Regions from separate parts of the Gordonia alkaliphila genome, predicted to be linked through region 1. Evidence: riboswitches for the same ligand, from Rfam matches in the RefSeq annotation. Region 1 holds a riboswitch; the other holds the start of a gene.

The links. A riboswitch is a leader RNA that binds a small molecule or an ion and turns the genes downstream of it on or off. The one in region 1 is predicted to bind thiamine pyrophosphate.
Region 2: another riboswitch for thiamine pyrophosphate. It lies ahead of ABD989_RS14635 (FAD-dependent oxidoreductase); the one in region 1 lies ahead of thiC (phosphomethylpyrimidine synthase ThiC).

What each region holds. Positions count from the first base shown of each region.
Region 1 is NZ_BAABIE010000015.1:58,445-62,850, reverse strand. It holds gene thiD (bifunctional hydroxymethylpyrimidine kinase/phosphomethylpyrimidine kinase) at 1-692, opposite strand, end outside; gene thiC (phosphomethylpyrimidine synthase ThiC) at 689-2,275, opposite strand; TPP riboswitch at 2,266-2,379, opposite strand; gene ABD989_RS14965 (siderophore-interacting protein) at 2,392-3,141, opposite strand; gene ABD989_RS14960 (GNAT family N-acetyltransferase) at 3,194-3,538, opposite strand; gene ABD989_RS14955 (MTB12 C-terminal domain-containing protein) at 3,702-4,406, shown strand, end outside.
Region 2 is NZ_BAABIE010000014.1:87,628-92,033, forward strand. It holds gene thiG (thiazole synthase) at 95-856, opposite strand; gene thiS (sulfur carrier protein ThiS) at 849-1,079, opposite strand; gene ABD989_RS14635 (FAD-dependent oxidoreductase) at 1,076-2,161, opposite strand; TPP riboswitch at 2,153-2,267, opposite strand; gene thiE (thiamine phosphate synthase) at 2,295-2,954, shown strand; gene ABD989_RS14645 (2-isopropylmalate synthase) at 3,264-3,644, shown strand; gene ABD989_RS14650 (NUDIX hydrolase) at 3,695-4,159, opposite strand; gene ABD989_RS14655 (hypothetical protein) at 4,257-4,406, shown strand, end outside.

The DNA.
Region 1 (4,406 bases):
GTATCCACCCGCACCGAGTCGTAGCGGCGGAAGTCGACGCCGTCGAACAGCAGGTCGGGGCTGTGCGCGTGCCCGCGCAGGTGACCGCCCTTGACCAGCACCCAGGCCGGCCCGAGGCGGTGCAGTGCCCGCGCCGCCGCCTCCTGGGAGGCCTCGTCGACCACGTCGATGCCGGTGATCAGCCGCACCTCGTCGAGATTGGGGGTCACCAGGGTGGCGCGCGGGAAGAGTCGGTCGACGAGGGCGGACAGCGCCGAGTCGGCCAGCAGGGGGTCGCCGTGCATGGAGGCCGCGACCGGGTCCACCACCAGCGGCGTGGCCGGCGCGGCGCGTCCGATGCCTGCAGCGGCGAAGGCTTCGTCGATCGCGGTGATGATCGGCGCGGAGGCCAGCATGCCGGTCTTGACCGCGGCCACCCCGATGTCGGCGGTCACCGCCGCGATCTGGGCGGCGACCACCTCCGGATCGATGCCCGCGAAACCGCTCACGCCCAGTGAGTTCTGCACGGTCACCGCGGTGACCGCGACGCAGCCGTGCACCCCGGTGAGGGCGAAGGTGCGCAGGTCGGCCTGGATCCCGGCGCCGCCGCCGGAATCGGAGCCGGCGACCGTCAGCACCCGCCGCGGCGTCTGCCCCGGCGGCGGTGGCGGCAGTACGGGGATCTCGGGACTCGCTGGGTTCGCGGGGATCACGGGGCCTCCAGGGTGAGATCGACGGCGGCCGCGCGCACGTCCGCGGAGATCCGCATGGAGCAGAACTTGGGCCCGCACATGGAACAGAAGTGCGCGGTCTTGGCCGGTTCGGCCGGCAGCGTCTCGTCGTGGAACTCGCGGGCGGTGTCCGGATCGAGGGACAGGTTGAACTGGTCGGTCCAGCGGAACTCGAAGCGAGCCTTCGACAGCGCGTCGTCGCGCTGCTGAGCGCGCGGATGGCCCTTCGCGAGGTCGGCGGCGTGCGCGGCGATCTTATAGGCGATCACGCCGGTCTTGACGTCGTCCCGGTTCGGCAGCCCGAGGTGCTCCTTGGGCGTGACGTAACACAGCATCGCGGTGCCGGCCTGGGCGATCATCGCGGCGCCGATGGCCGACGTGATGTGGTCGTAGGCGGGCGCGATGTCGGTGGCCAGCGGGCCGAGCGTGTAGAACGGCGCCTCGTCGCACAGTTCCTCTTCCAAGCGCACGTTCTCCACGATCTTGTGCATCGGCACGTGGCCGGGGCCCTCGATCATCACCTGCACGCCGTGGCTCTTGGCGATCGCGGTGAGCTCCCCGAGGGTGCGCAGCTCGGCGAACTGGGCGGCGTCGTTGGCGTCGGCGATGGACCCGGGGCGCAGGCCGTCGCCGAGGGAGAAGGTGATGTCGTAGCGCGCGAAGATCTCGCACAGCTCGGCGAAGTGCGTGTACAGGAACGACTCGGTGCGGTGGGCCATGCACCAGGACGCCATGATGGCGCCGCCGCGGGACACGATGCCGGTGACGCGCCGGGCGGTCAGCGGGATGTGCGCGCGCAGCACCCCGGCGTGCACGGTCATGTAGTCGACGCCCTGCTCGGCCTGCTCGATCACCGTGTCGCGGTAGAGCTCCCAGGTCAGCGCGGTGGGGTCGCCGCCCACCTTCTCCAGGGCCTGGTAGATCGGGACGGTGCCGACCGGCACCGGCGAGTTCCGCACGATCCATTCGCGGGTCAGGTGGATGTCCTTGCCGGTGGACAGATCCATGATGGTGTCGGCGCCCCAGCGGGTGGCCCACACCATCTTCTCCACCTCCTCGGCGATCGACGAGGTGACCGCGGAGTTGCCGATGTTGGCGTTGATCTTCACGCCGAAGGCCTTGCCGATGATCATCGGCTCGGACTCGGGGTGGCAGCGGTTGGCGGGGATCACCGCGCGACCGGCGGCTACCTCGCTGCGCACCAGCTCCACGTCGCAGCCCTCCCGGACGGCGACGAACGCCATCTCGTCGGTGATCACGCCGGCCCGCGCCCATGCGAGCTGGGTGGCGGCGCCGTCGACGGGATCGGGTCGACGCCAGGTCTGGCGGGTCGGCGGCAGTCCGGCGTGCAGGTCGAGGTCCGCGTTCTCGTCGGTGTACGGACCGGAGGTGTCGTACAGGTCGAGGTGCTCGCCGTTGGTCAGGTGGACGCGGCGCTGCGGGATGCGCAGGCCGTGGTGTTCGAGGTAGTGCTTGGTGCTGCCTTCGATGGGGCCGCGGGTGACCCCGATGGACGCGGGTGCGGTGGATTCCGCCGAGAAATCGGCATCGACTGAGGTACTCAAGAGAAACTCCCTACGCCGGCATTACCCGGACAGGTTCGTACGGTCGGCGACCGCCTGTCGCCCTCTCAGCCCTCGGTATCGCGAGAGCCCCCGTGTGTGCAGTTGTGGCGCTGAGCTTACGCGTACGGCTTGCCGACCTTCCAGTAGGCCATCGCTTTCACGCCCTTGCGGCCCAGCCGGTAGTCGTTCCGCAGGATCCCGGTCACCGCGCGGGTGCTCTTGCTGTCCAACGCCACCCACCCCCGCTGACCTGCGGCGTCGAAGGCGCCGGCGCGGACGGTCTCGACCAGTGTGCCGCCGTCGTGCTCGCGCGCGATCCAGTCGATGCGGTCGACGGGACGCAGGTGCACCGGCAGGTCGCGGTCGCTCGGATGCTGGTACTCCAACCAGATGTGCGCGGGCGCCGGATCGCCGGCGGCGGTCAGCGCGTCGAGCAGCGAATTGACCGCGGGCAGAGAGGCGGTGTCGGCGGCGATCAGCCACCCCGAGGGCGCGGGCTCGCCGATCGCGAAGTCGCTGCCCATGACGGTCACCGACAGGGTGTCGCCGGGATGCGCGGTGCGGGCCCAGTCGGCGGCCGTGCCGTCGTGCAGGGCGAACTCGATGTCGAAGGTATCGTTGGCCGGATCCGGGTCCACCAGGGTGTACCCGCGCTGGTGCAGCGAGCCGTTCGACGAGAACCAGGCGCGCACCCACATCGTCGGGTGCACGGGAATCCGGGCCAGGAGTCCGCCGCCGGTGAAACTCAATCGCAGATAGTGGTCGGTGACCACCTCGGTGCCGGTCACCGTGATCTCGAAATCGTCGGCACCCATCAGCTTCATGACGGCACCCTGCCAGCCGCGGCCCTTGGTCTCGGTGGGCATGTATGCACTCCCTCGTCGAACTAACGAGGTAAGCCTAAGCTAAGTGCGTGAACTACGCGACCGCCGCCGCGCCGGGGTGGGAGTGGAGGTAGTGGCGAGTGAAGCTGCAGATCGGACGTACGCGCAGGCCGTTTGCGCGCATGAACGCCATGGCCCCGTCGGTCAGTCGGGTCGCCAGGCCGTGGCCGCTGTACTCGTCGTAGAGCACCGTGTGCAGGATGGTGGCGGTGGGTGGCGTGGTTTCGTCGTCGACCGCATAGCTCAGCACGCCGACCAGGTCGCCTGCCACCCAGAGCTCGAATCGGTCGCGGATCGGGTTGTGCACCACCTCGGAGATCTGCTGCAAGATGGCGCGCGCCGATTGCGGCGGCTTAACGCGGCGATGCCTCCGGTGCATGACTTCCTCCTGTGATATCTCTCACATCAGGTATAGCTCGCCACTGCAGACATCTCAAGTAACGCCCGTCACAACCGAGTCACGAGTCGGAAAAGCCAAGGTTAGACTCACCTAACTTGCGTCCGGGTGGGCGTCGGACAGTCGGAGAGCGTGGGAGAACGGTATGGAGACGGAAGAACGGTACGGCGAGTACGGGGACGACGCGTACGAGGGCGGCCGGGACGGCAGCGACGGGACCGGGGGCGACGGGACCGGCGGTGGCGAGGCCTACGGTGCGCCGGAGCGGCGCGGCCGCGGCGTCGATTGGCCGACGGTGCTGGCGGCCGGTGGCGTCTCGGCGATCATCTCGGTGCTCGTGCTGGCCATCGGTCTGGTCGGGCTGCTGCTCAGTGACGTCGGCGCCCGCAGCGAGGTCGCAGCCACGCCGCCGACGGTAGTCAACCTCGGCGCGGCCACCGCACCCGTGGCGGCCGCGCCGCCCGCAGCTGCCGCCCCGACCGGCGCGGAGTCCGAGGCGCCCGCCGTCGAGGGTGACGCGCCCGCCGCCCCGAATCCAGACACCTCGGCGACCGACGCGCAGGTTCCGGCTGCGTCCACCCCGGCGACCGCCCAGCCGGCCGCCGGTCCGACCGCGCCGACGCTCGGCGGGTTCCAGTCGGACCTGGCGGTGCTGAGCAGCGGCGCCTCGAGGGCGGAGAAGGGTAAGCGACTCGAGGGCGGCACCGCGGCCGTGACGCCGATCGAGAGCCTGTTCCGGCTGGCTGAGCAGTTCCGCGCCACGGGCCTCCGGTACTCGCTGATGGGGCCCGTGAAGCAGAGCGGCGAGACCGCCACCGCGCAGTTCAAGCTGACCTCGCCCGGCTACGCG
Region 2 (4,406 bases), on a different contig from region 1:
CCTTCCCGCGTGTCGCGACCCCGTTCCCAAGTCGCTTTTCGGGCTCGCGGAGCGAGGCGCGAACAGGGTCGCGACTCGGCCAGCAGGGTTCGCGTCAGGGAGTGGTGGGCGACGACGCCTGCGCCCAGAAGCGCTTCGGGATCCGGCCCGCACCGGCGGCGAGTCGTCCGGCCCGCACCGCGTGCGACATGGCGCGGGCCATCGTCACCGGGTCGTGGGCCCGGGTCACGGCGGTCGCGAGAAGCACTGCGTCGCAACCCAATTCCATCGCGAGCGCGGCATCGCTGGCCGTGCCGATCCCGGCGTCGAGCACCACCGGGACGCCCGCTCGGGCCACGATCATCTCGATGTTGTGCGGGTTCGAGATGCCCAGGCCGGTACCGATCGGCGAGCCGAGCGGCATCACCGCGGCCACCCCGGTGTCCTCGAGCTTGCGGGCCAGCACCGGGTCGTCGTTGGTGTAGGCCAGCACGGAGAACCCGTCGGCCACCATGGCGGCGGCGGCGTCGACCAGTTCCAGGGGATCCGGCAGCAGCGTGTGGTCGTCGGCCACCACCTCGAGTTTGATCAGGTCGGTGCCGGTGGCTTCCCGCGCCAGCTGCGCCACCAGCAGGGCCTCGGCCGCCGTGTGACACCCGGCCGTGTTCGGCAGCACCTGAATCTGCAAGCGCCGCAACAGATCCAGCAGCCCGGTGCCGGATCCGGGGCTGACCCGACGCATGGCGACCGTGGTCAGTTCAGTGCCCGACGCCGCCAACGCCTCCTCCAGAACGGCCAGGTTGGGCGCCCCGCCGGTGCCCATGATGAGCCGGGAGGACAGGGTGCGGCCGGCGATCACCAGCGGATCGTCAGCCACCCTGCACCGCCGTCAGGATGTCGACCACCGCGTACGGCGCGATCGGCTCGGACCACCGCGACTGCGGTCGCACCACGCCGTCGATCGCCACCGCGACCCCGGTGTCCGGCAGGTCGAGATGGGCCAGCAGACCGGTGACGTCGAACGCCGACGGCAACGTCACGACGTCCCCGTTCACCGTCAGCTCCACCGGCTCGGACACGTTCGGATTCGGCACGCTCATCGTGCACTCCTCTCCTCTCGGCGGGCCCGGGCTCGTTCTCCGTGAGCTCCGGCGCCCAGCAGTTCCAGCACGCGCCGGGATGTCCCCGGCGCCAACGCGATGCCGTTCCGGCCGTGGCCGGCGGCCACCAGCAGCCGCTCGTCGATCCGGCGGACGATCGGCAGGCCGTCCGCCGACATCGGCCGGATCCCCGCGGCGGCCTCGGTCAGTTCGTAGGTCCGCAGTCCGGGGAACACCTCGCAGGCATCGGCCAGCAGATCGGCGACGCCACCGGCCTGCGGGCTGCGGTCGTCGACGTCGAGCGCCTCGTATTGCGTGGCGCCCACGACGACGCCGTCGGCACGCGGCACCAGGTAGACGTTGCGGGTGCGCCAGCGGGCGCGCACCACCTGCCGCGGCGGCGCGACCGACCACGTCGTCCGGCGCAGTCGCAGGATCTCGCCCTTCTCGCCGCGCAGTCCGTCGAGTCCGCCCGGCAGCACCGCGCCGGAGTCCAGCCCGGAGGCCACCAGGATCTGGTCCGCCGGAAGGGCCACCGGATCGGTGACGTGCTGATCGATCAGTTCCGCGCCGGCACTCGTCAGCGCCGCGCGCAGCGCCCGGAGCAGCCGCCGGTTGTCCACCGCACCCTCCCCCACCAGGCGATACCCGCCGACCGCCGGCCGCGTCAGTCCGGGCTCGAGGCCGCGAAGTCCTGTGCCGGACAGTTCCTCGATCGCCGCCCCCGCCACACCGCGCGCGCCGGCCACGGCCTCGTCGAGGTACGCGCGGTCGGCGACGTCCGCGGCCACCAGCAGGGTGTCGTCGGCCACCGACACCTCGGGGTCGTCGAGCCGTCGCAACAGCGCCGGCCAGTGCGCCACCGACGCCGCCGACGCCGCGAGCAGCGGCTCCTCGCCCGGTCGCGCCTCGCCGAGACAGCCGAGCATGCCGCCGGCCACCTGCGCGGCCCGGCGCTGCGGACCGGCGTCGTACACCTGGACGCGCCAGCCGTCGTCGACCGCGGCCAAGGCGCAGACCAACCCGACGGCACCGCCGCCGACCACCGCCAACAGCGGTGCTGCACTGAACTTTTCAAGCACGTGAGGACCTTCCTTCGCCGGCATTATCCGGATCAGGTGCGACGGTCCGCGGCGGCGATTCCGCGATCTCAGCCCGGCGGTCCTCCGGGCACCCGTGTCGTTTCTGTGTGCCAGCTAGCCTACCGTTGGCGCCATGAACCTCCGTCGCCGCTTGGCCGATGCGCGCCTCTACCTGTGCACCGACGCTCGCCGGGAACGCGGCGACCTCACCGAATTCGTCGCGGCGGCCCTGGCCGGCGGCGTCGACATCGTGCAACTGCGCGACAAGGGATCGCCGGGCGCCCAGCAGTTCGGCACACTCGAAGCCGCGCAGGAACTGGAATTGCTCGCTGCGCTGCGCGAGCTGACCCGTGCGGCCGGTGCGCTACTGGCCGTCAACGATCGCGCCGACATCGCCGCCGCCGCCGAGGCCGACGTCTTGCACCTGGGCCAGGGCGATCTGCCGCCGACCACCGCGCGAGGCATCGTCGGCGCCGACATGATCATCGGTCGCTCCACGCACGACGAGGAGCAGATGCGAGCCGCGGTGGCCGACGACGCAGTCGACTACTTCTGCACCGGCCCCTGCTGGTCCACGCCCACCAAACCCGGGCGCACCGCCACCGGCCTCGACCTGGTGCGCGCGACCGCCGCCACCGGCACCGACAAGCCGTGGTTCGCCATCGGCGGCATCGATCTGGCGCGTGTCCCGGAGACCGCTGCGGCCGGCGCCTCCCGCATCGTGGTGGTCCGTGCGCTCACCGCTGCGGCGGATCCGACCGCTGCGGCCCGTGCCTTGCGCGCCGCCCGGTAGTCGCCGAGCGGCGGCCCTACTCGGTTGCAGAACCGTCGGATCCGGGTAGGCTGAACGGCATCATGTCGTGGCACAAGCTTCTCGTAACCCGCCGCAGCGGGGTCTGATTCGACCGACCCCCCGCTGCGGGTCGTCGTGCTTTCCACCATCTTTCGTCGGTCATCTCCCTGTCGACTGAAATGAATCGTCACGATGCCCATAATTCTGAACGCTCGTCAAAGCTGTACTCGTGAACACCACGACAGCTCACCGAGGACCCACAACTTCCGTCCCCGCCCGCCGCGCTGGTTTCCCGCGGGGGCCGCGCGCATGAGCGCCGAGCGCTTCGCGAGCGCCTTCGCCCCGTCCGGCTCGATCACCTTGCAGCACTTGCAGATTCACACCGAGGTCGGTGACACCGTCCGCTGCCGGGCCACCCTGATCGTCGACCAGCGGGAACTGCACCTGGAGACCAGCGCCCACGGCACGATCGGCGCGATGAGCGAGATGCTCTACGGCCTGGGCCTGGGCGTCGAGATCGTCGGGCTGTACCACCAGAACGACGGCGCCGAGGTCACCGCGTATCTGCAGTGCCTGCGCGACGGCGAACGCTGCTGGTCGTACGGTCGCGCCGCCACCGGCGACGAGGCCACCGTCCACGCCCTGATCGCCGCGGCCAATCAGCTCACCGGCCGCCTGCAGGCCGCCTGACCCGCAGACGTTTGCCCCGCCGCGTCAGCGCAATCGTTTACCCCGCCGCGTCAGCGCAATCGTTTACGCAGCGTCGGCCAGGCGTGACCGAAGCCGGGGTGCAGCGGCAGGTGTTCGACGTCCGTCTCGTCCACCCACCGCAATTCCGCGGACTCGCCGTTGGCGACGGTGGCGATCGGTTCGGCGACCCGGGCCAGCACGGTGGTGTAGGTCCAGCCGCTGACCGCCTCGTGGGTCACCTCGGTCTCGAGCACCTCGATCGCGGACTCGTCGATCCCGGCTTCCTCATGGGCTTCCCGGACCGCGGCGTCCACCGCCGACTCGTGCGAGTCCCGGGCGCCGCCCGGCAGACCCCAGGTGCCGCCCTGGTGCGACCAAACCGCGCGATGCTGCAGCAGCACGCCGAGTCCACCGTCGGGCAGGCGGGTACACAGCAGCAACCCCGCCGCTCCGTGCCGACCCCAGTACCGAGCACCGTCGGGGTCGAACACCCAACCGTCGCCATCTCCGCGCACGCGCCGACCTCTCTTTCCAGACCCACCGTACCGGGTGCCGCAGTGACACAGGCCGTTCGCCGACTAGGGTTGTGACACGACAGAAAGGCACCCATTCGTGAGCGGCCAAGACACGTCAGTACGCAGTGCGCTGACGCATGCCGGTCGCCGGGTGTTGCCGGAGAGCACGCAGGCCAATCCGCGCCTGCGGCAGGTGATCGCCGACCGCCGCGAAATCGCTGCGATGACCCGCGATCGGGTGAGCTCG